DNA from 3 places in the Salimicrobium jeotgali genome. Region 1 is predicted to be linked to each of the others. Evidence: riboswitches for the same ligand, from Rfam matches in the RefSeq annotation. Region 1 holds a riboswitch; each other region holds the start of a gene.
The links. Region 1 has a riboswitch for S-adenosylmethionine ahead of AAV35_RS14570 (sodium:solute symporter family transporter). Riboswitches for the same ligand answer to the same signal wherever they lie in the genome.
Positions count from the first base shown of each region.

Region 2: another riboswitch for S-adenosylmethionine. It lies ahead of AAV35_RS09550 (aminotransferase class I/II-fold pyridoxal phosphate-dependent enzyme); the one in region 1 lies ahead of AAV35_RS14570 (sodium:solute symporter family transporter).
Region 3: another riboswitch for S-adenosylmethionine. It lies ahead of msrA (peptide-methionine (S)-S-oxide reductase MsrA); the one in region 1 lies ahead of AAV35_RS14570 (sodium:solute symporter family transporter).

Region 1 is NZ_CP011361.2:2,194,378-2,204,583, forward strand. Features, by position in the region: gene AAV35_RS10970 (S66 family peptidase) at 1-931, opposite strand, end outside; partial or broken gene AAV35_RS14565 (DUF1028 domain-containing protein) at 986-1,651, opposite strand; gene AAV35_RS10980 (hypothetical protein) at 1,807-2,094, opposite strand; gene AAV35_RS10985 (hypothetical protein) at 2,168-2,362, opposite strand; gene AAV35_RS10990 (hypothetical protein) at 2,398-2,697, opposite strand; gene AAV35_RS10995 (CBS domain-containing protein) at 2,904-3,326, shown strand; gene AAV35_RS11000 (response regulator) at 3,374-4,279, opposite strand; gene AAV35_RS11005 (ATP-binding protein) at 4,257-5,546, opposite strand; gene AAV35_RS11010 (dicarboxylate/amino acid:cation symporter) at 5,660-6,898, shown strand; gene aspA (aspartate ammonia-lyase) at 6,928-8,355, shown strand; SAM riboswitch class I at 8,500-8,607, shown strand; gene AAV35_RS14570 (sodium:solute symporter family transporter) at 8,698-9,216, shown strand; gene AAV35_RS11020 (SLC5/6 family protein) at 9,238-10,206, shown strand, end outside.
Region 2 is NZ_CP011361.2:1,911,159-1,921,667, forward strand. Features, by position in the region: gene AAV35_RS09535 (M20 family metallopeptidase) at 79-1,260, shown strand; gene AAV35_RS09540 (phosphatase PAP2 family protein) at 1,322-2,014, opposite strand; gene AAV35_RS09545 (homocysteine S-methyltransferase family protein) at 2,117-3,169, opposite strand; gene AAV35_RS09550 (aminotransferase class I/II-fold pyridoxal phosphate-dependent enzyme) at 3,211-4,323, opposite strand; SAM riboswitch class I at 4,397-4,505, opposite strand; gene AAV35_RS09555 (ABC transporter permease) at 4,581-5,795, opposite strand; gene AAV35_RS09560 (ABC transporter ATP-binding protein) at 5,788-6,531, opposite strand; gene AAV35_RS09565 (HIT family protein) at 6,653-7,075, shown strand; gene AAV35_RS09570 (tryptophan transporter) at 7,176-7,703, shown strand; gene AAV35_RS09580 (IS1182 family transposase) at 8,092-9,900, opposite strand; gene AAV35_RS09585 (glycine betaine ABC transporter substrate-binding protein) at 10,128-10,509, opposite strand, start outside.
Region 3 is NZ_CP011361.2:2,072,777-2,083,285, forward strand. Features, by position in the region: gene argS (arginine--tRNA ligase) at 1-1,342, shown strand, start outside; gene AAV35_RS10425 (hypothetical protein) at 1,412-1,642, shown strand; gene AAV35_RS10430 (SRPBCC family protein) at 1,730-2,185, opposite strand; gene AAV35_RS10435 (ethanolamine utilization protein EutH) at 2,160-3,272, opposite strand; gene msrA (peptide-methionine (S)-S-oxide reductase MsrA) at 3,388-3,858, opposite strand; SAM riboswitch class I at 3,980-4,099, opposite strand; gene AAV35_RS10445 (DinB family protein) at 4,281-4,766, shown strand; gene ppc (phosphoenolpyruvate carboxylase) at 4,956-7,715, shown strand; gene AAV35_RS10455 (C45 family autoproteolytic acyltransferase/hydrolase) at 7,804-8,859, opposite strand; gene AAV35_RS10460 (Glu/Leu/Phe/Val family dehydrogenase) at 8,948-10,324, opposite strand; gene AAV35_RS10465 (NAD(P)/FAD-dependent oxidoreductase) at 10,478-10,509, shown strand, end outside.

The DNA.
Region 1 (10,206 bases):
AATTCAAGTTATAAAGCACAGGAAGATTCTCGAGGTCATACTCTTTCATTACCCGGGAAATAACTTCTTTATATTCCTCATAATATGTCTCATCTTTCGGCTTACCGAATATGATGCCGCCGGCCTTCTGAAGAATCCCCTGGGTTGCGTAATTACGAAGCCAGCGTTTTATATCCTCAGGCGGAGTTTTTTCTTCGGAAGTTTCGAAGAAGATGATCCCTCCCGTCCACGCATCCTTCTTCGGCCAGAGTTCCGTTCCTTTTACCATTTCCAGAACATCGATACAACCGCCGATGAGTCTGCCCCGCGCTATGCCGGAGCCCTGCAGAACTTCATATCCTGAGTTTGTCTGCATTTTACGGCGGATGTTTTTGTTCGCCTCCTCCCACTCCAAATGTTCACTCGTCCACTCTTTGGCGGGAGGAATGTTACCGATAGTTTCTTCGGAGAAAAGTGTGCGGTTCAGCATATTCACTGTATATGCGTCCATCTCCACATTTTCCGCAAAGTCGGTCAAAATCGCAGGTCCATAAAACGAGGACAAGCCCGCCTTATGGCAAAAAAGATGAGAAACTGTTACATCCGAAAATCCCATAAAAACTTTAGGATTATTCCGGATGACTTCAAAGTCGATATACGGCAGCAGACGCACACTATCGTCCCCTCCGATATTGGCAATGATCCCTTTGATCGTCTCGTCTCTGAACGCCTCCATTAAATCTTCCGCACGTGCTTCCGGATGCTCGTAAATATATTCAGAGCCCTTTAGACTGTTAGGCATAGGAACGACTTCTAAATTGAACACTTCTTCAAGTCTTTTTACGCCCTGGTCATATCGCCATCGGATGTCCGGGTCACCGGCGATGCCTGAAGATGTACTTATTGTTGCCACTTTATCTCCTGCTTTCAGTTTTTGCGGTTTAATTAACAACGAAAACACTCCCTTTACCACTTTATTTCTTATCTTATCGGAGCTTCCTCTGTATTAAGAATCGAAATTTCCTTTAGGGTTATCTTTAGTGGGAAGATCCCCGACGAAAGGGAACAGTTCTTCTTCCGCTACCTGATGAATTCTGTACAGCTCCTTCACAGGGTCAGGATGCTCATCAACCCGAAGGTCGACTAAAGGGTACTCTTCAGTGTCCGAAACGCGCACGGCAGCTGACTGCCGGCCACGCTTGTCCCCTCCCTCATCCTGGCCGGCCTGCAAAGCCATAATAAGCCTTTCGGATAGTGGTTTACCTTCGGTTTCCAGAAAAGAGTCATACATCGCCTGGATCGTCTCGGGTCCGGTGAGCATATTTCCCGCTACCGCAAAATGATCTCCTTCCCGGTGTCCATACCATCCTTCGCATTAGTCTCCTGAAAAAGCGGCACTGTTTCCATCCTTGTCCACGATACAGAACTGCCGGATAGCTGGTTGTGCATCTTCTTTTAAAACCTTTTCTTTCGCTTTCTCTGCGGAAAAACCTTCCTCAAGATATCGGATACCGTTAATTCCGATGTAAGGATTGACGAAAGACTGGGTGGCTACGGCTCCGGTTTTTGGTGCGGTGAATGGACATAGAGCCCCCACCGCCGGTACTTTAGTGGATACTGCTACTCCAAACTGTCCGGTCTCTTTGCATTTTGCTGTAATAGAAAAAGTCATTTTTTTATCCTCCTTTGGATAGTGTTTTTATTTTAAATTCTACGTTATCGGATCTTTCCTGTATCCAGAAATCTTGTTTATAACCAGCAGGCATGCCTTATTTAAATGATTAGCAGACATTTTCTGCTTCTCAATTCCTGCGAGCTAAAAGGCTGTCATTTTTTAGGTTTAAGAATCGTCCTTTGGAGAGGCACACCGCCCATGGAAATATTCTGCTCCATGAAAATGTAGGACTGGCCATCTATAATAAACTTCCGGTTACCTTTATAACTGACTTGCCTTCCCTGTGAGGCGAGTTCCTGTTGTATAGCTTCTACGTACTTCTTGTGATTTACATATCTATCGTCAAAATCGATCGTGATGTTACCTTTTTTGTAACCCATCAGCCGGTTAAAACCGAAAAGTAGAAGTATTGCAAAAATTAACATCAAAAACACTTCCATATAGCCTGAGCCTCCCCTGTGAGAAAACGCTTTTCTTAGCATACGATTAAAAAGAGGACGCGTTTCAATTTATTTAAAGCTCATTATTTTCGCTTTTTATTTGCCTGTCATAATCTTTCGCGGACAACTCTACCAGAAAGTAAATGAAAAAACTTGCACATGCGCTCGCTATATTCTCCCCCCACGAAATCGCCGATTCAAAGCCCCACTGCCATATAGTGGTGACCGTAAAGAATATGATGCTGAACCGCAAACTTTTTTTCAGCATGAAAGCTCCCTCCCTGTCATCTTGCGCTCTTCAGGTTACGTTCCAATACTCTTCAACCATTGGTGCAGCTGAGCCTTCGGATAATAAATTTTATCGTTGATCGTAACGTGCGGAATATCCGGGTACTCCTGCAGCAGCGTTTTGGCATCTTCTTTTGATACACCTATGTAGTAATGTACATCTTTTTCCTTTATTAACTTGTAGTCTTCTTCCTCCCTGAAGATTTCACTGAACGAATCACCGGACTCGGGATTTTTGAAGTTTTTAAGACCTTCCCCGATAAAATATCCGGCAAAGGCTATCCCCACTGCTATCCAGAAAAAATCGAATTCCATTTTCGTTCCTCTCCTTTCTTCCTCCAGCTTTTTCATTAGTTACAATTATTTCAAATGAACAGGAGAAACTCAATTTCTTTTTCAAGAACCCCCCTGACTTTTGTAGGAATCGAAACAAAGCCCGGGATTTATTGTTTAAAATACCCATAAAAAGTAAAAACTTCTAAGTGGAAAGCGAATTATTCAATTAGAAAGGTGGAGGAATCATGCCAGAACTTAAGAATTATATGAATACCGAGGTAGTAGCTTGTGAGGCATCCGACACTTTGACAACTATAGCAAAACGCATGAAAGAAGAAGAGGTAGGCTTTGTCGTCATTACAGAGCAGGATAAGTACGCAGGTGTAATTACGGATCGTGACATCGTAGTGAACGGCCTGGCTAAAGGATCCGCGGAAAATGTAAAAGCTTCAGACATTATGACGGACAAAGTCGTTACGGCTACTTCCGATATGGAAGTACAGGAAGCGGCGCGTCTGATGCAGGATCACCAAATCCGCCGCCTTCTTGTAGTAGATGAAGATAAAGTGAGCGGTGTCGTAAGTATAGGTGATATCGGTTTGCAGGGGTCCGATGAGATTGCAGGCTATATTATGGGTGAACTATCCAAAGGCTCCGCCAACAACTGAGTTCAAACAAAAAGCTGAGACAGGGATCCCCCCTCGTCTCAGCTTTTTTACGTCTGCATCCGGCGTTTTGCTTCCCAGTACAGCATCTGAATAAATTTCTTCGTATCGACTCTTATTCTGTATCTCTTCTCTTTCTCAAGCTCCATCATTTTCTTCCGTACCTGTTCATAGTCAAAAAATGTCGAAGCGTATTTACTGAACACAGGATTGCTGAAATCATCCAGTCCGACCGAGGCGATGTGCGAAATACCCTGATGTACAGCCCGCCGGACGCGCTGTTCCGCCGCTTTCACTTCCCGCTGCAGACCTGGCTGCTTCGCTCCTTCTTTCATCTTGTCGGCAGCCGTCTTCTGATAGACATTCTTCAGGGAAGTTATTTCCTCTCCTCCCGTCATATTATTCTGATCCAGATAATAGATGATATCCAGCAGATCCCTGGAGCCGTTCTCCCCGACCATTCCGAGTTCCACCAGTACTTTGTATCCTTCTTCCTTAATGCTTCTGGAAGCAGCCGCACTCCCGGTTCCGGCGCTTTTTCCCGTTACCGCCTGCAGAGACTGCTGAATATTTTCTATGGATCGCTCCAGCACCAGTCTTTCCTTAACTTTTTTCAGAATGTTGACCACCTCGATCCGGTTCAACGGTTTCGTAATGTAGTATTCGATACCGAGTGAGTACGCTTCCCCTATCAGATCTTTACTTTCCATCTGGGATATCATCACCGTTTTTCCCGTATAGCTTCCGCTGATCTCCCGCATCGTCTCTATGCCGTCTCTTTCCTGCATCAGAAGATCAATCAGCAGAATATCCACCTGATGAGCCTCAAGCAGTGCAGTATCCACTTCCCGGCCGTCGGTTCTCTCCCCGGCCACCGTTCCGAGATCCGCATCCTCTATCATCTCGGCGAGCATGGCCCTCACCGATATATCATCATCCACGATGAAGTAATTCATTGTCACTCCCCATTTCCATTAATTTTTCCTCTGGAATCCGAATTAAAAAAGAAGCTCCCTGTACTGACGGAAGCAGCCGGATTCTCCCGTCCATTTTTTTCACGACTTCCCGTACGTAGGACAGCCCTATCCCTGTAGACGGGGCACCGGCAGAATCAAACTTGGACGTATAGCCTTCTTCAAAAACAATCTCCTCCATCCTTTCAGGAATCCCCGGACCATCATCGGAAACAGTCACTTCCAGATGTCTCCCTTTCCTTTCCACTATCAATTCCACGTTGCCTTCTGCGTCAATTGCTTCTACGGCATTAGAGATAAGGTTGTTCAGTACGGAAAGGAGTACGTAGGTCGGATAACGATTTTCCCCCGTTTTATTACGGAGAGTGAAACGTACGTCTTTCCGAAGAAGCTCAGCATAAGCTGCATTGGCCTTTTCCAGTATACTCCCTATCTCTTCCATACTCAGCCAGGAAGTGTCACTTTCCCTTGAAATCACGTTCGATAACCCGGCGTAGATCCGCTGGTTATCTTTTTTTATTTCGTGCACTTTATTCGCTATGACAAGCAGAGAGGAAGATTCCTCCCTTCCGCTTTCCTCTTTCATATTCCGGTAAAGCTCGTAACTCTCTTTCGTAACCGTTTCGGCATCCCGCATCGTTTTGGACAGATGAACGGCCTCCGTGTACAGACCGGACAGCACCATCATCATATGCTCCTTCTGCTTTTTCTGCTGCAGTTCTTCCGTTTTCGCCTGTTTATACAGCAGGATGTTGAAAAAACCAAGGACGAAAAAACTGCGGATAAAAGCGACCTCCAGCAACAGCCCTATCGTTCCGAAATTCACCGGCTGGTCCATGACTCCGCTTCGCAGCAATATCTCGGCCGTACTTGCCATAATCTCCAGGGAAACTCCTAACAGCCCGACCAGGACAGGTTTATGGTAGTACTTTGAAACCTTCAGGAAACGGAACAGCAGTCCGTAGGTGAGGTAATAAAAGAATACCGGAAAGTGGGTGGAGAACGCTTCCTCAAGCGGCACCGATCCCCCGTACACATCCAGTCCCGTCCGGAACAGCACGACCGACGTCGCTACTGCCAGTGTCAGGGTGACCTGGCGCAGATTCGCCCTCCATAGCAGAAAAAAGAAAAACAGGGGGGTGCCGAAACTTACCCGGAAGCTTCCCTCGAACGGATAAAATTTCAGCTCTCCGGCCAGCGGCACCATCACAATAACCATTATAACAATCAGCAGTTTCTTTTTAATCATCAGGGTCTCTCCTTCAAAAATTCACGGATTTATTTGTATGTATGCGTAGATTTCTGTATGTATCCGTAGGTATGCGCTTACATTGTGTATTACATATTGACTGGAGGGTTGTTATGAAAAATAATCTCGTATTCCAAATATTCATCGCTTTCTTTTTAGCAATTGTTCTCGGCATTTTCGTCGGACCTGACATACAAGTAGTACAGCCGCTCGGAGATCTTTTCCTCAGGCTTATTAAATTTATCATTGTTCCCCTCGTTCTGTCTTCCCTGGTAGTCGGAGTTGCCAGCACCGGGGATCTGAAAGAGCTCGGGAACCTGAGTTTCAAAACAGTTTCCTACTACATGGTGACGACAGCGGTCGCCATCTCCATCGGGCTTCTGAGCGGAAATCTGTTCTCTCCCGGAACCGGAGTTGATATTGAAGTTCCGGAAGGTGAACAGGTCGCTGCCCAGGAAACTCCCGGAATTAAAGAGACGCTGCTGAACATTGTGCCGACCAACCCGATTGCCGCACTTACGGAAGGTAACATGCTGCAGGTCATCTTCTTTGCCATCTTCCTCGGCATCGGTATCACGATGGCAGGTGAAAAAGCACGTACACTTTATCAAATATTCGATCAGCTGGCGGAAGTCATGTATAAAATCACCGGTGTCGTAATGAGATTCGCCCCCATCGGTATATTCGGCCTTATCGCACCTACCGTCGGGGAATACGGGGTGTCCGTACTGTGGCCTTTATTCAAGGTCATTCTCGCGCTGCTCGTCGGCTCACTCGTGCACGTTCTGCTCGTCTACTCGTTTTCCGTGAAAGTTTTCGGCAAGATGAGCCCCGTCACTTTCTTCAAGGAACTGATACCGGTCATTATGGTGGCTTTCAGTACGTCCAGCAGCTCGGGAACTTTACCTATGACGATCAAGTATTCCGAAGAAAAATTGAAAGTACCGCAAAAGATCAGCAGTTTCGTACTGCCGCTCGGCGCGACCATCAACATGAACGGTACAGCCCTGTATCAGGGGGTCTGCGTGCTGTTCGTCGCTCAGTACTTTGGAATGGAACTGACTTTCATCGATCAGCTTACCGTCGTGCTGACCGCTACACTGGCTTCCATCGGAACCGCCGGCGTCCCGAGTGCCGGACTTATTATGCTGTCGATGGTTATGACTTCCATCGGTCTGCCACTCGAAGGTATAGCACTGCTCGCAGGAATCGACCGTATTCTGGATATGATCAGAACTTCCGTGAACGTTCTCGGGGATGCATCAGCCGCAGTCGTTGTCAGCCCGTCTGACAGGAACCGCCCCGATGTTCTGGAAGACGAAGAAAACTACACAACCGCCCACTACGGGTAATAAGAATCCACAGGGAAAGGAAAGATACCATGAACCGTTTATATCGTACAGAAACAGACTCTATCGGAGAAAAAGAGATTCCCGCCGAAGCTTACTACGGCATCCAGACACTGCGTGCCAAAGAAAACTTCCCGATTACAGGGTACAACCTCGATGATTCCATGATTACGGCCGTGGCTATGGTCAAAAAAGCGGCAGCTATGGCGAACAGGGACGCCGGCCACCTCCCTCTTCACATAAGCGAAGCTATCATCGGGGCTGCCGATGAACTGCTGGAAGGCTATTACCATGACCAGTTTCTTGTAGATCCTATCCAGGGCGGAGCCGGTACTTCCGTGAATATGAATGCGAACGAAGTTATCGCAAATCGGGCTCTTGAAATCGCAGGACGGGACAAAGGCGACTACGATTATATCAATCCGAATAACCATGTGAATATGGCACAGTCGACCAACGACGTCTTCCCTACCACAATGCATATCGCTGCTGTAACCGGGATGACCCGGCTGGAACAGACGATGGAAACGATGGCTGATACATTCGGTAAAAAGGCGGCTGATTTCGATCACATCATCAAAGTCGGACGTACGCACCTGCAGGACGCCGTTCCGATCCGGCTCGGACAGGAACTGAAAAGCTACCAGCGTGTGATCGAACGCGACCTCAACCGGATTAGACGCTCCAAAGATAATCTGTTCGAAATCAACATGGGGGCAACAGCGGTCGGTACCGGTCTGAACGCCGATCCGGTATACACGAAGCTCGTAGTGGAGTATCTGGCCGACATCAGCGGACTTCCGCTCAGGGCAGCAGAGAACCTGGTAGACACTACCCAGAACACCGATGCTTACACGGAAGTTTCTTCCGCTTTGAAAAACACTATGACGAGCATGTCCAAAATAGCGAATGATTTTCGTCTGATGGCCTCCGGGCCGAGAACCGGACTGAGCGAAATCACTCTCCCGGCCCGACAGCCGGGCTCGTCCATTATGCCCGGGAAAGTGAACCCGGTCATGCCGGAAGTTATTAACCAGATCGCTTTTCAAGTTATGGGAAACGACCACACGGTGAGCATGGCTTCAGAAGCCGGACAGTTGGAGCTGAACGTCATGGAACCGGTCATGATTTTCAATCTGCTTGAATCCATCACTGTTATGAACAACGGGTTCGGCGTTTTCACGGATCTGTGCCTGAAAGATCTGCAGGCGAACGAAGAAGTACTCCGGGAGAACGTGGAGAAAAGCCTTGGAATCATTACGGCTTTAAGCCCGCACATCGGTTACGAACGCTCTTCACAAATCGCCCAGGAAGGCATAAGAACGGGCAAAACGGTGCGTACCCTCTGTATGGAGTATGAGGTTTTGAATTATGAAGACCTGGAAATTATTCTCGACAGTTATGAAATGACCTACCCGGGTATTGCAGGAGCACACCTGAAGGAAGAAATGACAGTCTGATACAGCAGCTTTAAAGGGACGCCCTTCGGCGTCCCTTTTTTTGAGAACGAAATACAGTCCTGTCTTTTCTATTTTTCGAAATTTCTAAAAAATCATTGACATTCCTTTTCTTCCCCCGGTAGAATGAACGTTAATTTCATACACATCTTATCAAGAGCGGTGGAGGAATCTGGTCCTGTGATCCCGCGGCAACCTGTTCGTAAAGAACAAGGTGCTTCTTCCAGCAGACACTATCTGTCTGAAAGATAAGAGCAGGGACGTTCAGGAGAACCCTTCTATTTTTCTTACGGAAAAGTGGAAGGGTTCTTTTTGTATGTACAGATATGTAAAGGAGGAGAGGAAATGAATTCTTACGGAGTATGGGTCATTACACTGGCGCTGTTATATACGCTCGCGTTAATCATCGTCGGCAACGTGGCAAAGCGGAAAGCCGGCCGGGGCGAGCAATATTTTATAGGGGGACGGACGTTCCGGTGGTGGACGGTCGCTTTCTGTATTACAGGTCTTTTTTCGGGTTCAACGTACATATCGATTGTGGAGCTTTCGTATCTTACGGGGATCTCAGCTATATGGTACGGGGTCGCAGAAACACTGCAGGTTCTCCTGATCGCCCTTCTGCTTATAAAATCGTTCCGGGAGAAATTGATCGTCACCATCACCGGATTGATCGGTGATCAGTTCGGCAGACGTGCCAAAGCTTTATCCGGCGCCATTACGGCCTTCGCTTTCCCGATGTGGTCGGTGGCCACGGCCATTGCATTCGCTTCTGCCTTCCACGTCTTCACCGGCGTGTCTCTGTCTTTATCCGTGGCGTTCACAGCCCTTCTTTTATTCGTCTATTTACAGTCGGGCGGCATGTAGGCGGTCGCCTTTACACAAACGATGAACACTATCATTTTCGCCCTCATGTTCATAATCGGTGCAGCAGCGTTCTTCATTAAACCCGGCATTTCCGGTCTGCAGCAGCTGGCAGTCGAACAGCCCGGGATGTTCGACTGGGACGGAGCCGGTCTTCAGGTCATTCTCGTATGGTTTGCCACATTTCTTGTGAACGTCATTTTAGCTCAGGCTGCTTTCCAGATGGCTCTGTCCTGCAGAACACCGGAAGAAGGGCAAAAAGGACTGATTGTGGCAGAAGTGATGAGCATCCCCTTCATTCTTTTCGGGATCCTCTTCGGACTCTCGGCGGCTGCGGTTGTCCCCGATGCAAGTCTCGGTCTCATAGCACTGCCCCGGTACCTGATGGGAGTCCTCCCCGCTCCGCTGGTCGGGATGTTCTTCCTCGGTATCTGGGCCTGTGCTCTCGGGTGGGGTGCCCCGTGTCAGTTCTCAGGCGCTACAAGTCTCGGAAAAGATGTGGGGAGCGCTATCTTCCCTGACGCTTCTCCCGAAAAGCTGGTCACGTATACGAAATGGTCACTGCTGCTCCTTACAGGCCTGATGATTGTCTTCGGCTTCCTGCGTACGGAACAGTCGGCCTGGTGGAACGTACTCGCCTGGACGATGAGAAATTCCGCAACCTTCGCTCCTGTAGTTGCTGCGCTGTTCTGGCCGCTCGTTACAAAAAGAGCTGTTCTCGGTTCTCTGTTCGGAGGCTTCACAGCAGGCTTGCTCTGGTATCATTTGAGCAACTGGCACCCGTCGGATTTCTTTCTCAATATCCATCCGGTCTGGGTGGGGATGAGCGTCAATATTCTTACCATGATAGTATTCACTGTCGTTTTCAGTTACGGCACCTGGAAAATATCTGCTGCCAGCCCTGTAAAAAGCAGTATAATACTCGGAACAGTCGTCGTCCTTTTGGCAGTTAACGGTTATTTTTACGAGACGCTTCACGCCGCCGGAGTCATC
Region 2 (10,509 bases), 280 kb from region 1:
AAAAGCGGACTACCCGTCCGCTTTTTTTCTTTCTTCTGACAACGATGATATAGTAAAGAGTAAAAGGAGGGAAAGATAATGTCCGAGTCCATGTTTAAAGAAGTAGAAACCCTCTATGAAAAAATGGTGGAAACACGCAGGTACCTGCATCAGTATCCTGAACTTTCTTTCCAGGAGACGGAAACGGCTGCATATATAGCTGATACATACGAAGCACTCGGTATCCCTTTCCAAAAAAATGTAGGCGGCAACGGAGTGATAGCCACGATACAGGGGGGACGGCCCGGCAGAACCGTGGCACTGCGGGCCGATTTTGACGCCCTCCCGATCCAGGAAGAGAACACCCACCTGCCTTACCGCTCCAGAAACGACGGAGTGATGCATGCGTGCGGACATGACGGTCACACGGCTGAGCTGCTCGGTCTCGCAGAAGCGGTGTGGAAATATAAGGAGGAACTTCCCGGCACTATGGTTCTCGTACATCAGCCCGCTGAAGAGATTACTCCAGGGGGAGCGAAACCTTTGCTTGAAACAGGCGCCCTCGACCACGTAGACGCCGTTTTCGGTACTCATCTCTGGACAAATACGGAATACGGTACAATCGAAACGGCCCGGGGTCCGTTTATGGCTGGCGCCGATGCTTTTGAAATTAAAATTAAAGGAAAAGGCGGCCACGGCGCCCAGCCTCACCAGACGAAAGATGCTATCGTCATCGCCTCCGACATTGTAGCTTCTCTCCAGCAGGTAGTCGCCAGGAGAGTCGACCCGTTAAAGACTGCCGTAGTTACCGTAGGGACCATTCAAGCCGGCAAAGCCTTCAATATAATCGCCGATCAGGCCGAGCTTTCCGGTACCGTACGAACGTTTGAGCCCGAGGTACAGGAAACCATCAGGGAAGAGATGGAACGTATTACGAGAGGGATATGTGAGGCGGCAGGCGCCGACTACCATTTCTCCTACAATATCGGCTATCCTCCTGTTATCAATCATGAAAATGAGGCTGACCTGGTTCTTAAAGAAGCGCCGCATGCAGATTCCTCTCTCTCAACCCGTGAAGTGGACCCCTCCATGGCCGGTGAGGATTTCTCCTATTATTTACAGAAGAAGCCCGGAGCCTTCTATTTCACAGGAGCTAAACTGCCCGAACACGACTTCCCCCACCATCATCCGAAATTCGACTTTGATGAACGGGCTATGCTTCATGGGGCCAAAACCCTTCTCCAGGTATTTCTCAGTTACCAGCATAAATATAGCAGCTGAATCATAAATTTTTCATATAGACCTGCTTCCCCGGCCGCCCTGGCCCGGGGAATTTTTCTATTTATTTGCCCGTCTGTCTTCTTTTTTTGAACAGCATAATTTCAAGAGCGGCGATGGAGACGAGCAGCCAGGCCGTTCCGACAGCTATTCCCGCCAGAACGTCGGTGAAATAATGGACCCCTATAAAAATGCGGCTGAGAGCCACCGTAGTACCGAATAATGCAAGCAGTATATTCACGGTCCACTTCACTTTAGAAGTGAACCTGCTTACTGTAACGAGATAAATCATAAATCCGTAGAAAGCGAAGGCACCTGTAGAGTGTCCGCTCGGGAAGCTGTATCCGACCCCGTCATATGCCTCGATCACTTCCGGACGCTGGCGCTCAAACAATAACTTCAAACCTTTCGTAAGAGCGCTTATTCCTATCATATTGACCGCAAAAAAAAGTGCCACCCATTTACTTTTATTCGAAATAAACAGAAGATAACTTATTACGATGACCGACAGTGCTGACAAAACCCATACGGACCCTGCTTCGGTTATGTATCCCATCGTTTCTGTGAGCCACGGTGGATTGATGGTATCCACAAAATTATTTACTATGCGATCCAATGCGAACTTTTCCCCTTCAAGAACATCTTCACCGAGGGAAACGAAAGAGAAGAACCCTCCTCCTATGAGGATAAACCCTGCTATTATTAAAATAATGGATGTTCTGGTGGGATTTTTGAAATGTGTGCCTCTAAATAACAATTTCTTTTCCTCCTACTTCTTACTTCTTTACTATCTTTCCCCGCACCGTTTTCAAACAAACTACAAGCCCCGGCAGAGTATACCTCCTTGCCGGGGCTTTGCTTATGCTTTCGTCCTGTAGGCCAGGTTTGATTCATTCAGGCTTTCCTCTTCTCCGAACAGAAAATGTTTATGCATATCGGGTGAATAAATGGAGTGTACCGTCTCCACACCGGCCGCTTCCGCAACAGAGCGGAGCATAGCAGGAGAACTTCCGCAACATAGACCGATATAATTAACTCCGTCATTTTTCGCTTTTTCCGCCCATGCCGCAAGTTCATACCGGTTATGATAGAGCGGGTCGAGCGAAGTCGGAAAAGTCGTTTCCGTCGGGAGAGTGCAACTGCATCCGCCATCCGGAAGATTAAAAAATGTGGGATTGTCTTCCGTCGTACGGTACGGAATCGGCAGTGCCCCTACATATCCGTTCACTTTTCGTCTTATTTTCTCTACGTAGGGCTGCATAGTATCAGGCCCGCGAAAACAGTTCATACCTACGACCAGTGCTCCGTTCTCTTCAAGAGAGGCGCAGGAATCCTCCACGGTGTAGCCGTCACGCAGTATGTTTTCCCCCATAAGACCGAGGGTTATGACAGCCGGGAGTTCAACCCGTCTGATCTCCTCCAGAGCAATAAGAGCTTCTTCGTGGTAGTAGAACGTTTCCCCGTTCACAAAATCCACCCCTTCTTCTTTACACCATCCGACCATTTCCCGGAACATTTCCCGGACTTGAACTTTACTGTCTTCATTTTCCGGATCAAAGATATTCGTATTCGAAATGTTCCCGGCCACGAGCGCTTCTTCCTCCGGATGTTCTCGCGCCACTTCTTTAGCCAGACGGATTGCGTTCCGGTTCAGCGGTTCAAGCAGTTCCTCTTTGCCTATGATTCTCATCTTCTCCCGGTGGGCGTTGTAGGTAAAAGCTAACACTACATCGGAACCTGCAAGCATATAATCCCGGTACGTCTGTTTCAAAGCTTCCGGATTCTTAAGGGCTACTTCCGGCACGAAAGAACCCGCCTGAAGATATCCTCTCCTCTCCAATTCAAACAGGTAACCTTCCCCGGCAATCACCGGACCTTCTTCCAGCCGCTGCTTAAGACTTCTTTTAGTCATATACCTCGCTCCTTTTTATAATGGTTTGCGTATCAGGGCAGTTATGCACTTTTTCGAACAGACTCCAAAAGCGCTGCGCCCAGGTCATCCATCAGGTCATTTTTATCTTCAATGCCTACGGAGAAGCGGAGAAGACAACTATCCACTCCATATTTCACCCTCGTCTCCTCCGGAATATCCGCATGCGTCTGAGTTGCAGGATAAGTAATGAAACTCTCCACCCCTCCAAGACTTTCAGCAAACGTAATGATATTTAAGGTCTTCAGAAAAACCGGCACCTGTTCTTCTCTTGTTAAACGGAAAGAAAGCATCCCGCCCCGTCCCGGATACAGGACTTCCCGGACCTCTTCACGGCTCTTCAGATAATCAACAATTGTTTCCGCATTCTCCTCGTGCTGTTTCATACGTATGTGGAGCGTTTTCATCCCTCTCAGTAAAAGCCAGGAATCCATCGCCGACAGTGTCGCACCAATCCCGTTATGAAGGTTCTGGACAGTGCGGGTGAGCTCCTCCCCTTTCGTTATGATCGCCCCCGCCAGGACGTCATTATGACCTCCAAGATACTTCGTACCGCTGTGGATAACGATGTCCGCCCCTTCTTCCAGAGGATTCTGAAGGAGAGGTGAATAAAACGTGTTATCCACTATCAGCCTTACACCGTATTTTCTGCAGACAGCAGCGCATTTCGAAATGTCCACCTCCTTCATCAAAGGATTGGCCGGAGTCTCGAAAAATACGGCTTTTGTCCTTTCCCTCATTTCACTCTCCAGTGCCGCATCATCCGTGAGGTCTGCATAACGAAAAGTTATCCCGTACCGGGCAAGAACTTCTTCAAACAACCGGTAGGTCCCGCCGTACAAATCACGTGAAACGATCACCTCCTCCCCCGAGCGGAACAGACCGAAAACTGTATGGATAGCTGCCATTCCGGAACTGCAGGCAAAAGCCCCGTCTCCCTTTTCGAGTTCCTGAAGTGTTTTCTCCAAAACAGAGCGCGTGGGGTTAGCCGTCCTTGTGTAATCAAAACCGGTGGATTCCCCGAGCCCGTGATGGGCATAACTTGTGGAAAAATAAACCGGAGTGCTTACTGCGCCGGTACCGGGGTCCGTCCTGTTTCCGGCCTGCGTCAGTATTGTCGCTCTCTCGTGTACCATAGTGGTATCCCTCCCATAAAAAAATCGACCTCCTGAAAAGAGGCCGATTTCTACACATTTGTGTACTATCGTCCTCTCATCTTTTCAAAGCACAGGCTTTGCTGGAATTGGCACCAGTTCGCTTTTAAACGATGGTTGCCGAGGTTTCAAAGGGCCAGTCCCTCCACCTCTCTGGATAAGAGTCCATTAATATTCATTTGATTTTCACCAATTATATAGACGAACGCAGCATTCGTCAATATTTTTTGAATTATTTTTCAATTCAGTCGTTTCCTTACAAAGGTTTCCGTGAATAACCGACTGAACAAAACACCTACGAGCGCCATCAAAAGGGCTCCCGCCCACATCATCTGCACAGCAAATACCACGACGAAAATGAGTGTCTGGAAGAAAAGAAGCTGTCTCAGGAAACGTATCAATTCTTCTTTTCTCTGTTCAAAGGAGACCGGATAAATATCCAGCCAGGCGATAGTCCGATGATGCTGCCACAACGTCATCATCTGGAATCCGCTCAAATAAAGAAACAGGACACCGATAATTACACTTATCATCATATTAGGAACGAACCATACAGCAAGAGCACCTATAGCAGCCAGACGAATGTACATCCCGCTGTAATCGCCGGATCTTGCAAAAGTAATTCGGTACAGGTAAGTGTACGTTGTATCTCCGGAAAAAGGAATGCGGGCGGTCAAAAGTTTTACGATAAGACGCCTTCGTTTCACCCGGCTTTTCAGATGCGGAACGTCTGTGAACATATTAGCCAGCCTGTAGAACACCCTCATCCGTCCCTGGTCTTTTTCCAGCAGAAGATCCCAGGCAAGCCCGGCTTTCTGCTTCGATACTCTCCAGGCATATACTACAAGCCCGCTCAAGAGCACAAGACCCGGAACGACAAACAAGAGGGCATCAACGGCCGCAGAGTAAAACAGGGCGGCTGAAACTATCCACACCGCCGCCTGATAGCCGATACGTATAGAAGGCTGACGTTCCTGCAGCATCCACCAGTTGGACTGCATTACTCCCGCCTTCACGACAAGCATAAGCAGAATGATGGCGAGGTAGTGATCCGTACCCAGTTCAGGATACACGGTAAAATACAAAGGTCCGAGCGCAGCCCCCGCAAGAAAAATTACGTAAAGCTGCACCACATAACTATAGTAAAGACTGAAACGGAAATAATCCTTCAACTCGAACTCCGCCGGCAGAAGAAAAACCAGGTCCGGTTCTTTGATCATTGTACGTACCGGACTGTAGGATGTAATGCTGGCGAAAACCAGAGCTACAATCAGTCCGGCGGGGAAATCTTCAGGAACGGTCTGCAGCCACTGCTGATAAAAGTATGCACCGGCCGAAAGAAGAAAAAACATCACTACCGCAATATGACCGTTAAAAATATAGCGCGTATACCGGCTCAGTTCTTTCGTGTGTTCCCTCATCCGCTCTTTCCAGAAACGTCTGGCGTTAATCATGGGAATCGTCCTTCGTCAATCGTACATATATATCGTCGAGGGAAGCCCGCGGCATGGAAAAGAATGTGCGAAGTTCTTCCAGTGTCCCGTCTGCTCTGATTTCTCCTTCATGAAGAATGACAAAGCGGTCACAGTATTTCTCTGCAGTGGCGAGTATATGAGTCGACATAAGAACCCCGGCCCCGTTCTTCTTCATTTCTTCCATCCATTCCAGATAAGACTGGATGCCGAGCGGGTCGAGCCCTACAAACGGCTCATCTACGATATATAAAGCGGGTTCGATCAGAAAAGCACACATAATCATGACTTTCTGACGCATCCCCTTGGAGAAGTGAACAGGAAACCAGTGAAGCCTTTTTTCCATATGAAATTCTTTTAAGAGAGGGGGGACTCTGCTGTTAAAAGTCTGTTCATCAATGTGATACGCACGGGCAGTCAGGCGCAGGTGCTCTTCCAACGTAAGTTCATCGTACAGAATAGGCATCTCGGGGATATAGGCAAGCTGTTGACGATAGCCTTCGGGGTTCTCCCTGAAAGACGTACCATTTATGGAAACACTTCCTTTTTTCGCCTCCATCATTCCGATAACGTGCTTGATGGTCGTACTTTTCCCGGCGCCGTTCAATCCGATAAGACCAACTATTTCACCGGAATTCACCTGAAGAGAAATGCCGTGCAGAACGTTTTTACGGGTGTAGCCCCCAAATAAATTTTCGATATGTAATAGTGATTCCAATCTGACTCCCTCTTTTCGTGTGTAGTGGTCCCTTCCTTTAAAAAATAGTACCATAGTTGGCTTTCCTATTACAGTTCTTGCGTACTGCTATGGTACAATACCCATCAAGGAGGGTATATTTATGACAGATTGTATTTTCTGCAAAATTATCAACGGAGAAATTCCATCAGCCAAAGTATATGAAGACGAAGAAGTTTATGCCTTTTTAGACATTAGTCAGGTCACCAAAGGTCATACGCTCGTCATTCCAAAACAGCATACTAAAAACATCTACGAAACTCACCCGCAAGTAGCCTCCAATGTGTTTGCACGAATACCGAAAATCGCCACGGCCGTTAAATCCGCTTTTGATGCGGATGGTGTGAACATTGTAAATAATAACGACGAAGCAGCCTATCAGTCTGTATTTCACTTACACATCCACGTTCTTCCGAGGTACGAAAACGGAGACGGTTTCGGAGTCAAATGGACGGACAACAGTAATTCCTACACTCCCGAACAGCTTCAGGAACTGTCGCAGACGATTGCTGAAAAGATTTCTTAGAAACTGTACGGGACTTTTGTTATACTTATAACACATTCGCAATCGACCACGAGGGTACGGTTGGAGTGAAATCAGAAAAGCTTAGAAGAGGAGAGATTAGATGAATACTCGTGTACTGGTGTTGCTGTCGTTGTTTATAGGAATAGGGGCTGTACTGCATGCAGTCATGCCGCCGATATTTTTCGGAATGAGGCCGGATATGCTGCTTGCCATGATGTTTTTGGGGATTATTATGTTCCCCAAAGTATCTTACGTTCTTGTACTTTCCACAGCTACAGGAATCGTCTCTGCATTAACCACCACCGCGCCGGGCGGACAGATCGCAAACCTTATTGAAAAACCCGTCACAGGTATGATTGTATTTGTGCTCGTTCTCGCCATGCGTAACTTTAAACAGGAACGCATCAAAGCAGCTGTTCTTACGGCTGTCGGAACGATTGTCAGCGGCTCCATTTTCCTAGGGTTGATTCTGTTCGTTATCGGTTTAATGGATGCAGGCTTTATAGCCATGTTCCTGACTGTAGTGCTCCCGACAGCGCTTTTAAACACTGTGCTGATGATGGTATTGCACCCGGTTTCTCTCAGGATTATGAGAAACTCCCCATCACAGACACTTCGCGCCTCCTGACCTTATAGGAGCGGCCTCTCAGCCCGGTCGCTCCCCTGTTTTCAGGGGGAAGGTTTAAATGCATACATATTAGGAGAAACAATAACCAGGTGCAGGTTAGTAAGTAAAGGAGGAAACAGAATGGTCCGAGCTAAACCGTTTGTTATGGGTATCGTTTCCGGAAGTGCTGCCGGAGCCCTTTACGTTCTTTTCAGCACTCCCTCATCCGGCCAGGAGTTCCGCTCGAATGCTGTCAGTAAAAGCAAAGAGTTGAACAGTCTTTTAAGCAGAACCGGTCAGGAAGGTAAACAGTTCACAAACCAGATAACCGAAACATCCAAAGAGACACTTTCACTCATCCGTCATCTCAGCGAAGATATTAGCTCTTCTGTCGAGGGCTGGAAACAGACTATCGCTCCCCATCAGAAGGAAATCCAAAAATACTTAGAGCAGATCGAAGAAAATCTTGCAGATCTTGAAGAGAAAGCAAAGCAGCACCGTACCTCCGGAAACGAAGAAACTCCCCGCAACTGATGAAAGAGTCTGGGACATAACTAACTCGGACTCGTAGTAAAAAAACTCCGATCATCGTAAAAAGATGATCGGAGCTTTTTCGATATCGGTCTTTCCAGTCTCCAGAGGCAGAATTTGCGATGGTGGCGTTGTATTTCCGGAGGTTCACCGCCATCAGCGCAAATCCTAATTCATTTTCCACGTTTTCCGTGCCGCGCACGGAGAAACGTCGGAAACACAAACAAGCTTTCAGGAATCCAAAAACTGGTTCTACATCCACTTTACGTTGTTTGTAGATGTCCTTCGTTTCTGGTTCCGAAAGCTTTTCTCTCATATAGGACTTGTGATCTTCCCACGTCTCGTTATAATAAATCTTTCGATTATTCCCCTCTTTCGCTTTCGTACAGGAAGCTCGCAACGGGCAGCCGGTACAGTCGTCACACTCGTAGACCTTGAAGAAGCGCGTATAGCCATGCCGATCTGTCCGCCGGGAATCGTACTGGTATCTCAATGCCTGACCAGCCGGACACGTAAAGGTATCCGTTTCTTTATCATACGGCCAGTTCGCCACGTTGAAGGGATCTTCTTTGTATTTCTTCTTCTTCTCTTTCCGGTAGGTATTGTAAGTGATGAGTGGCGTTCGTTCCCGTTGGAAACGTACGTCTTCGTAGTTCGGTTCACTTCCATATCCGGCATCTCCGACGATGTAGGCAGGAAGATCAAAAAAATGATTTTCAATATGATCGAGAAACGGAATGAGCGTACGGGTATCCGTCGGATTCGGGAATACTTGATAAGCGAGCGAGTACTGTCCTTCGGTAGCGAGTTGCAGGTTATATCCAGGTTTGAGCTGTCCGTTACGCATATAGTCATCCTTCATACGCATGAATGTCGCATCATGATCCGTCTTCGAATAACTATTACGTCCCCTGAAGATCTCCATATCTTTCTGATACTTCTCTTTACGGGTGATCATGTCCTGGAACTGCTTCCGGTACTGCTTCGGTTCTTTCCGTTCGGAACGAAGCCTCTTCCGTTCCTGTGTATCCGTACTTTCTTCAATCTTCTGGTCATAAGAAGCTACCGTTTCATCCACCTGTTCCGTGATGGTTTGAAGTTCCTCGGTCGTGAGTTCATCAGCACTCTCGCGTTCAATGCCCGGAATGATCTCTTTGTCGAGGAGTTCCTCATAGAAACGGTTGGACTTCTCGATAAGCTGATCACTGTATCGTTCACTCATTCGTCGCCAGACGAAGGTGAATTTATTGGCGTTCGCTTCCAGTTTTGTGCCGTCGATAAACACAGCTTCATCATCAATGACGTCTTCCTGGACAAGCTGACAGCGAAACTGTACGAAGCACTGGCGAAGAAGTTCTTTTGTAAGAGGATTCACTCGGAATCGATTGATGGTGCGATAGCTCGGTTCGTAGCCTTGAGCGAGCCACATCATGCGGACGCTGTCTTTGAGGAGCGCTTCGATTTTCCGACCGGAAAAAACGGACTGGGTGTAAGCGCAGAGGATGATTTTCATCATCATTTTGGGGTGATAAGAGGGGCAACCGGTGTCACGAGCGAAGCCGTCAAAGGCTTCCTCAGGAATCTGTTCGACCATCTCGTGTACCGTGTAGGCAATATCATTTTCCTGCAATTTCATTTCAAAATCTAAAGGCAAAACCACTTGATTCATGTTATAATAAGTAAACATAAGGGATCCCTCCTTGGTTATTGTGTGGTGCTTTAATTATAGCAGAGGGATCTCTTTTTGTGTATAAACGTACAGAAACATCCATAGAGAAGGGGCGTCCCTTGCAATGAAAGTCATTGGAAGGGACGCCCTTTTTTACTAATATTTACTGGTTTTGTCCCAGACTCTTTTTTACATTCTTTCTACCAAAAAAACGTCCCGGAATCCGGGACGCTTTCCTACCATTATTATTCAGCAGCTTGTAAATCTTCGATAGAATCAACATCCATGTATTCAGGGACTACAAGACCGATCTTGGCACCTTCCAGATTAGCCCCAAGGTCTTCTACCTGCTCTCCGTACTTCTCAAACTGTGGACCGTGAGTGGCCGGCAGCCAGGCCGCTACCATTCCATCAGCTTCGCCGTTGGCTACAGCTTCCCACATCGGACCATTATCGAGAGGAGTAGTTGTCACTTCAAAACCCTGCTCCTTCATGACTTCGGCCACAACGTTTGCAGAAGCGATTTCCGAATCCCAGTTTACGTATACGAGTTCCACTTCTTTTCCATCAACTTTTTCTGTACCCTCAGTCCAGGATGACACTGCATCTTCATTATTGGAAATCCAG
Region 3 (10,509 bases), 120 kb from region 1:
CCGTGCTACCCATATCGACTACGGCCGTCACCGTTTCGGAAATGGTGAGCGTGTAGTGCTGGATTTATCGGCCCCAAATATAGCAAAGCCCTTCTCCATGGGACATCTGCGTTCTACAATTATCGGGAATTCTCTGGGGCTGCTCGCCGAATATTGCGGTTATAAACCAGTGAAAATCAATTATATAGGCGATTACGGTACTCAGTTCGGTCATCTGCTGGCTGCCTACGAAAGATGGGGGGATAAAGATACATTACAAGAAAATCCTCTGAAAATGCTTTCGGATATTTACGTCAGATTTCACGAAGAGGCAAAACAAAACCCGTCACTTACAGAAGCAGGACGCGACTGGTTCAAGCGTCTTGAAGAAGGAGAAGAGGAAGCCGCAGCTCTGTGGAGTCGTTTCCGTGAATTATCTCTCGAAGAGTTCGACAAGATTTATAAACAGCTTGATATAACTTTCGATCTGACACGGGGTGAAGCTTACTATAGTGATAAAATGGGAGAAACGATAGCGATACTTGAGGAAAAAGGACTGCTCGAACAATCCGAAGGGGCCCTCGTAGTGCGCCTGGATGAATATGACCTCCCTCCCTGCCTGATCGTTAAAAGTAACGGCACGACCACCTATGCTACGAGAGATCTTACGGCTGCGATCGATCGCTATCGGGCCTATCATTTCGCTGAAAGTTTGTACGTAGTCGGAAATGAACAGACGCTCCACTTTGAGCAGATTCGGAAGGTGCTCGAAAAAGCCGGCTTCCTCTGGGCTTCCTCCATGAAACACATCTCTTTCGGCATGATGCTTCAGGACGGAAAAAAAATGTCGACGAGGAAAGGGAGAACCATTCTGCTTGAAGACGTACTCGAAGAAGCCCGGGAACGGGCCGGAGGCAATGCCGACATAGGGACAGGAGCGGTGATTTTCCACGACCTGAAACATCAGAGACAAAACGACGTTGAATTTTCACTGGATGATATGCTCACTTTCGAAGGAAATACAGGGCCGTACCTGCAATACACGTATGCCCGCGCCGTTTCGCTTACCGAAAAAGCCGATTTCGACTTCAGGACCGACCTGAAAGATGGGAGTGCCTGGGAACTTGTAAAACAGCTGCATCTCTTCCCCGATGAAACGAAAAGAGCTTTTATACAGAAAGACCCTTCCGTCATTGCCCGCTATCTTTTAAAACTGTCAAAACATTTCAACCAGTACTACGCCCACACGAAAATTTTACAGACGGACCAGATGAATCAGCGTCTCACTCTTGTACAGGCGGTAATTACGGTGCTGAAAAAAGGACTCCATCTGCTCGGGATGAAAACCGTGGAAAAAATGTAAAAGAAATTGCGTTCTTTATATAATAATAGTATGTTTGGCATATACCCTATTTCTGAAAGGGGAGATATTATGTATCCACTGTATTATACCGCAGCTATCATTATGACAGCCGTTGCCCTTGGAGCCACTATCTATATCGGAAAAAACCTGAACAAGCAGGAACATTCGGCCGACAGTGATGAAGAATTGGCCAGCCTGAAATCCGACTCCCGTGATACTTCCAGTTTCCGTCGTCTCAGCATCATCTACGTTATCACCTTTGTTATTACGTTAGCACTGATCTGGATCTTCATACTTTAACCTTCTCGGAAGAAGGTAAGGAAAACAAGTTGCCGCTCCCCCTCATAAAGCACTAAGGGAGAGCGGCAACTTTTGTATACACCCGTACTATTCGTTATATTCTTCCTCGGCCACTCTTTTCACGCGACGGACAAAGTTAGCGACGGCCTGATCGTTGGAGAAAAGAATCAGTATCCGTAAATACCATTTCCTTGGCCTATTTGAAGATAGATAGGTGAACGTCGTCTTCTTCTCTCCCTCTTTTTCAAGTAAATAAGTGGCCTGTATATCATAAACCCCGGCCAGTGTATAAGAATAAGTGAGTCTTTTTTCATTTTCTTCATCTTTGAATTCAGTTACGGTAACCTCGTATTCTTCCTTTGTCTCTCCTACGCCGTACGATTGTCTGTACACATTCCCGACCGTCTCTCCGGAAGAATGGATGAGCCGGTGTTCTTCGATATTCGGCATAATTTTTTTGGTCTGTTCCAGGGACTGATCGAAATATGACCAGACGTGTTCAATCGGTGTCTCTACCTCAATCGTATCCGACCACCGTTTCATGGGACTTCCCCTCCTCTTTTGTTGTTACTGCCCATGCGATAACTACTGCAAGAAAGCCGGCACTCAACTTACCGGCAAGCACCGGCACTACCATATCCTTTTCAATGCCTGCCACAAAAGCGATATGAGCTCCGAGTGCAAAAGCTCCACTGACAGCGAAAGCTGAGTTGATCACTTTCCCCCTCGGCTCCATATCCTTCATTGTTACCAGCATAGGTATATTGTGAGCCATAGAGGCCAAAAGCCCCGTCATCGCCACTTTATCCACTTTCACCAAAGGTCTGATTATTTCAAAAGGCCTCTGCAGCACTCTTTCGAGAAAAGCGACCAGTGGAAAAGCTCCGGCCAGGGTGACTGTTATTTTCGCTACAATCACCGCTCCTTCCGAAAGAGGGGCCAGCCCCTGGATAACGCTCACTCCAAGAAGTGTTTCAATAGTAATAGACACGAGACCTACAGCAATAAGGACTTCCACTATCTTACCAAATGCGGCGAACAGACGTATAGTGACAGCTGTAAATAAACCGAGACCGATCGAAATTAAAATTGCAAGAACAATGGAAGGGAGCAGATTTACAAGCATCCAGTCAAAAGCATATCCTCCAAGAAACCCGCCTGTAAAACAGCCCACGGGGATAGTCGTAAATCCGATCAGAACTCCTTTGGCAAAATAACGGTAATCCTGCTTATGTAATACCGAAAGCGCAACCGGTATAGTAAACACTACGGTCGAACCCATCATCGTTCCGAGAAGCGACCATGAAAACACAGCCGCCTCCGCGTCCTCGGCAAGGGATTCGGCCAGGGGATACGCCCCGGTATCGATAGCCAGAAGCATCGACGGGAACATCCCGGGGTCCGCCCCCAGCCATTCGTACAGCGGCACGACTACCGGAGCCATCCACTCGGCCATCACGGGGGCGAACGAAATGACCCCTATCATGGCAAGAGCAAGCGTCCCCATCATCCGGAACGCCTCGTAAAACCGGTCCCCGAGCTTCAGCCGTCTATTCAGTATATAATAATCCAGAGCCCCGAGAATCAGAAAAAAACACATAGCTCCGAGGACCCAGTCGTTCAGCGTCATACACCCACCCCCTGTTACTCATAGTATAACAAACCGGTGCGAAAGCGTAAGCATCTGCGTGAAGTTAACGAATAAAGAATAATGCATAAAAAAACTCCAGCTGAAAGCTGAAGTTTTAAACGGCGCTGCAGGCCGCTCCATATTTTTTAACATATTGCTGATGATATTCCTCTGCTTCATAAAAAGTGGAAGCCGGTACCACTTCTGTTACAATCGGAGACTTGAAAATTCCGCGATCGTTCCATTCTTTTATTTTCGCAACGGACTGCTGACGCTGCTCCTCATTCGCATAAAAAATCACGGAGCGGTACTGATGTCCGACATCTTCTCCCTGACGATTGACGGAAGTAGGATCATGGGCTTCAAGGAAGTACTCGACGAGAGCTTCATAAGTGAGCACTTCAGGGTCAAACTCAATACGAATGGACTCCGCATGTCCTGTTTCCCCGGTTTTCACCTGTTCGTAGGACGGATTCTCCACAAATCCTCCCGTATAACCGACTGTTGTATTCGTCACTCCGTTCAATCTGTCAAAGAACGCTTCCACACCCCAGAAACATCCTGCACCGAAAGTAGCGATTGCCATAATATATCTTATCCTTTCTCTCTAACTACACTTCTTCCGAGAGTTTAGACGGGCTAACAATCAAAATCCCCTCTCCTTAATATCCAGGAAGAGGGGTCGACGTTATAATATCCGCTCGATCCTCTCATCTCTTAGAATGGATATCCATTCTACAGGAATTGGCACCGTTCACACTGATTCACATCAGCAGGATGGTTGCCGGGCTTCAAAGGGCCAGTCCCTCCGCCTCTCTGGATAAGAAGTTTCGTTATTAATTTTAAGTTATTTTCCATAATACAACGAACCGGTAGTAAAGTAAAGCAGTAAAGCTCATTTTTTTCCTCCCTGATAATTATGTTTAACCTCCTGTGTTTTTGTCTATAAAGTAACAGTTACGATTATAATAATCACAATGGTTATAATTCCGGGAAGGATGACGAACTATGTACGGACTGGAAGACAAAAGAAAGCTTATTCAGGACTTTATCAGTCAGGTTTCCGAAGAGGATGCCGGAAAGAAACCTTCAGATGATACGTGGTCTATACTGGAAATATTGGAACATTTATATCTGATGGAGAACTTCATCATTGAACAGATCAATGACGTCATAAAAAATGGCACGAAAGAATCTGCATCACCGAAACCTATCGAGCGTACCACCAACCGTTCCCATAAAGTGGAAGCGCCGGAAGCAGTCCGGCCATCAGGGGCCTTCTCTTCTATACAGGAAGCACGTGAGGCTCTCGAGAAGACAAGGGAAGCTACAATGTTTCTGACTCACAACAAATCCGGAAATACACTTCAGCAATACTCTTTCCCCCACCCTTCCTTCGGGGCTATGAATCTGGAACAGTGGGTAGAATTCATCGGATGGCACGAAATGCGTCACCTGGAGCAGATGAAAGAAGTACAGGAACAAATAAGCTGAACCCTTTCCACCTCTCTTCGTTGAGCATTTAGAAGAGAGGTGTCTTATGTATAAGGCCGTATACATCTTCACCCCGTCATTTGACTGTATGAAATATTCTGATAATATTATTAAAATACGAACCTTTGCGGTTCCCTCTCTACAGCCGACAGCTGAATCAACCAATAGAACATATAGGAAGGTGAAGAAGTGAATACACAACCAACATCCAACAATCATACTACGCCACTGCGTCATGATATACGGGTCCTAGGCGAAATGCTCGGTAAAGTCCTCGTTCATCAGGGCGGTCAGGAATTACTTGATAAAGTGGAAAGAATACGCAAGTTAACAAAGGACTTGCGGAGCACCCCTGATTCTTCGACTTATGAGACATTAAAGTCGGAAATCACCGAATTGAAACCGCCTATGCGTTCTCAGGTGATCCGTGCTTTTTCCATATACTTTCACCTGGTGAACATAGCCGAACAGAATCACCGTATACGCCGGCGGAGAGAGTACCAGCTCAGAGAAGACATGTCCGTACAGCCGTTTTCACTGGAGAGTGCTGTGCAGAACCTAAAAGAAAATGATTATTCAAAAGATGTCATTCAGGAGACACTGGACAAACTTTCTTTGGAGTTGATCATAACGGCCCATCCTACAGAAGCGACGAAGCGGACCGTACTGGAAATACAAAAAAGGATTGCTACCATTTTGAAACAGCTGGATGAAAGCAGACTCACCCGGAGAGAAAGGGAAGGCGTCATGGACAGTCTTCAGAATGAAGTCACCGCACTTTGGCAGACAGAAGAGCTCCGGGAGCGGAAACCGACCGTTATGGATGAAGTAAGGAACGGCCTGTACTACTTTGACCATACGTTGTTCGACGTCTTACCGGATATTCACCAGGAACTAGAACATCAGCTTGAGGTGAACTATCCCGAAGAAGAATGGTCTGTACCTGATTTTCTTCATTTCGGTTCCTGGATCGGCGGAGACAGGGATGGGAATCCGAACGTGACGCCGGAAGTCACCTGGGAAACCCTGCATAAGCACAGAAACCTGATTTTAAAAAAATACGAAGATTCGCTCGTCGATCTGATGAAACGTTTCAGCCAGTCGCTTGCTTACGTCCAGGTGTCCGGGAAGCTCATGCAGTCTATCGAAAGAGAAGAAACGTGGCTTCCGGAGGACAAAGTATGGAAAGTGGAAAAAGAAGTGTACCGCAGAAAATTCGCGGTGATACTAGAGCGTCTGCGTCAAATAGGTCAGTCAGAAACCGGCTACAGAAGCGCCGATGAGATGCTTAATGACCTGTCCCTGATTCAGGAAAACGCGCTTCGCCATCAGCCTGAAAGCAGAGAGCTTAAAAGCCTGAGAAAACTTATCCGTCAGGTAAGTCTGTTCGGTTTCCATCTGGCTACTCTCGATGTCCGTAATCACAGTGGCGAACATGAAATAGCTGTCTCGGAACTTTTACAGAAAGTAGGGATCACAGACGATTATTCGTCCCTGAGTGAAGCGGATAAAACCGGGATCCTTGAGAATGTATTGAAAGACCCGAGACCTCTTTCTCTGTTGAATGAAGACTATTCGGAAGCGACCCGTCAAATTATGAACGTTTTCCATATGATACGTGATGCTCATAAAGAATTCGGGAAACGCTCCATTGAAGTCTACCTGATAAGTATGACAGAGTCCGTCAGTGATCTTCTCGAAGTCCTCGTACTTGCTAAAGAAGCCGGGATTTACCGTCTTCATGCAGACGGAAGTGTCGAAAGCGACCTCGACGTCGCACCTTTACTCGAAACTGTAGATGACCTTGTTGCCGGACCTGACATCATCAAGACCCTGTTTGAAATGGAAGTATTTTCGAAACACCTGGAAAAACGGGGCAACCACCAGGAGATTATGCTCGGTTATTCCGACGGCAGCAAAGATGGCGGCACGCTCACAGCCAACTGGAGACTGTACAAGGCTCAGGTCGAGATCCATGAGATGGCCCGCGAATATAACATCGGTCTTAAGTTCTTCCACGGCCGCGGGGGCTCTCTCGGCAGAGGAGGAGGGCCCCTCCACCGGAGTCTTCTTTCCCAACCGGTAGAGACACTTGGAGATGGCGTGAAAATAACCGAACAGGGAGAAGTCCTTTCTTCCCGGTACATGCTCCGTGATATAGCTTACCGTAGTCTCGAGCAGGGGGCTTCTACGCTCTTGGAAGGGGCCGCTAACGTTTCAAAAGAGTCAGAGCAGGGTTTTCATCGGGAAGACAGCTGGGAAGAGGCGATGGAAGAGATATCCGACGTTTCCTTAAAGACATATCAGTCACTCGTTTTCGGAGACAAAGATTTCATTTCTTATTTCAATGAAGCTACTCCGCTGAACGAACTGAGCGAACTGAATATCGGGTCTCGTCCCATGAAGCGTAAAGACAGTTCGAAATTCGAAAACCTGCGTGCCATTCCCTGGGTATTCGCCTGGACGCAAAGTCGTCAGCTGCTGCCGGGGTGGTTCGCAGCCGGCTCCGGGCTCGCTGATTACCGGGACCGGGCCGATGGGAATATGGAACTGCTTCGACAAATGTATGAAAACTGGCCTTTCTTCCGCTCCACTATAAACAATCTGCAGATGGCCCTCACGAAAGCGGATATTCAGACTGCCAGAGAGTACAAATCGCTCGTGAAAGACGAAGCGGTAGGAGAACGGATTTTCAATACGATTGTAGACGAATATGAAAGAACGAAAGAAGTCCTTCTCCAGATTACTGAAGACGATGAACTGCTCGATCATCAGCCGACAATTCAGGAGTCCGTGCGCCTCCGTAACCCGTACGTGGACCCTATGAATTTCCTTCAGGTGGAACTGATCAAGGAACTCCGGGAAACGAAGAACCCGGGAGATGAACTGCTAAAAGAAGTTCTGCTCACTATCAGTGGTGTAGCTGCAGGGCTCAGAAACACCGGTTAAGCCGGTATAAATAAAAAGTTATAAACGAAGGAGCCGGTATCACCGAACAGTTCGGTGATACCGGCTCCTTTTATATTGAATGCTCTTTTCACTTACTCCAGTGAGCGCCCCGCTCCATGTGCACAAAAGGGACATGGGTATTGACTTCTCCCTCTATACGGGCAAGAGGAATGTTCTCCCCCTCAAGCCAGGCGGAAAAATCCAATACTACCGGGGACTGATCGCCCCCGAGAGCAAACCATATTCTTTTGTCATGTACGAGGTACCCGGAAGTATGAATGGTGCCCGCCCACTGATCATACAGTTCGGAGAAGACTCCTCTGGATCTGTCGTTCAGAAGTCTGAAAGCTTCTTCGGCTTCCGGAGCTCCGGCGTTTTCCATCACTTCCATCCTTCTTTTCGAATCTACAAGGTGGTATCTGTTTTCTTTTGGCAGTTTTTCGAAGTGATTCGTACACATACGTGCCTCCCTCACTTCCACGCCTCTCGGTGATGCTTCCACCACGTAAGGCGTATTGGACGGGTCAAACACTGTATAGCTGAACGAATGGCGATGCGGAATTCGTTTCAATACGTCCACCGCTTCTTCCACATTACCACAGGTCTCCAAAATGATTCTTCCGATCATACAGCAGATAAAACCAGGCCCTGGACGCTTCCGGTTCATAAAATTATACCCGAGCACCAGACCTTTTTCGTTCATTCCGTCCATTCTCCCCGTAATACGCTGAGTCGGGCCGGCGGTAGCATATCCCGTATCCGAAGGCTGGAAAAATGCGAATCTTCCCTCGTACGTTTTCGGCAGATAATCATAGTTTCGAATCATATATCCGTCCCCGGTAAGGATGGAACAGCCCGATTTCTTGTAGGGGACACGGTAGCCGCCGAATTCCATCAGCGTCCGTGTCATCGTCCAGTCAAGAGCATCTTTCAGCCCTTCAAGCTCCGCCCATATTCCAGGAGCGAACCGCCCGATCACCTCTTTCGCTTCCTCTATATCCACCTCAAATCGCGGGATGCGTACCTCCCACTGCTTTTTTCTGTTCTCCACTGTGAGAGATCCCTTCAGCCCCAGGCCTTGAGCGTAACCAAAATCGTAATGGGTCCCTCTGAACTGTATAACGTCGCTATGTATTCGTTTCATATGTGCACCTTCCTATCTTTTCCCACTATTCTAAGGAAAAGGCTGGAAAATATCAAAGATCCGGAACTCGAAAGTCCCGGACCGGTAATTAATATAGTTTTCCCTGTTTAAACATGATTGTCGATAATTTCGTTACCGCGTGAATGTAGCAGTTTTGACGAAGCGGGAAAGGGTCTCCGAAGAACTGGGGCAGAATCGTATCCATCGTATGTTTCATTTTATCGAATAACCGTTCATACACTCTTTCCTCCGACATGAACTGGGTCTCTCTTCCCTGCATCCATTCGAAGTAAGAAACGATGACACCGCCGGCGTTAGCCAAAATATCCGGAATGATTAATACACCTTTGTCACTTAAATACTTATCGGCTTCTTCCGCAATCGGCTTGTTCGCTCCTTCGATAATGATTTCGGCTTTGATATTTTCCATATTATCTTTATGAAGCTGATTTTCAAGAGCTGCCAGCAGCAGTACGTCGACATCAAGTTCCAGAAGTTCATCCCGGTCGTGGATATTCGCTTTGATGTCGTACTCCTGAAGCTGGTCGTCTTCGGTAGGAAGTTCACCGTCGTGCTCATTCGCAAACTCTACAAGAGAGGGAACATCCAGACCTTCTTCATTGTAAAGCATGACGTTATGGTCGCTTACCGCAACTATTTTGTTTTGAAGGTAAGTACATTTATAAGCTTCGAGGGCAGCGACAGAGCCGAGATTACCGAACCCTTGAATAGCCATAGTCATCTTTTTCTTCGCATATTTTACTGCCGTATCAGCAAATACATTCTCATTTTGGGCCAGCCACTTCTCGTTCTCTCTTGCATAGTTATACATAAGGTAGCGGAACGAAAAGTATACTCCTTTCCCTGTAGCCTCTCTCCGCCCATGAGAACCACCGTTCAATATACTTTTACCCGTAAAACTGTTGCGGTACGTCTCTCCGGTGTGAATAGTCTTGTATTCAGCCATCATCCAGTCCATCTCACGTTCCCCGGATCCCATATCGGGGGCAGGAATATCTTTATCAGGCCCTATAATATCGTCGAAGTACTGTACGTATTTCTTACATATTAAGTTCAGTTCCTTCACTGTATAATCACGGGGATTGATTTCCAATCCGCCTTTCCCACCTCCGAAAGGTACTTCATGCAGGGCGTTCTTAAGAGTCATCAGTTTAGAAAAGTCGGAGACCTCATCTTCCGTGACACTCGGGTGGAAACGGATGCCGCCTTTATAAGGTCCGAGTACATCATTGTGCTGGACGCGAAACGCAGGTATTCTCTCTACGGTTCCGTCTTCCATCGTCACCCTGAGGAACGACTTATGTATATGGTTCGGCGTTGTTAAAATAGAAACGAGAGACTCATAAGCCTGCTCCCTCGTCTGAGCTTTCAGATCGGGAAGAAACTCTTTATCATCCATAATAGCTTTCAGTGAATTCTCTATGATTGTACTCTGTTTATCCAAGTTCATCTCCTCCTTCTTTCATACTTCTTCCCTACTTTTCCATTAGAAAACCACCCTGCGAAATTTTATCTAGTCTTTCCTGATTTTTTTTGATACTCTTTAAGAAGAGATTGGAAATTTGTTACGTAAAATTGCAGCAGAGGTGAACATACAATGACTGAACTATTAATACTGGGCGGAGGATA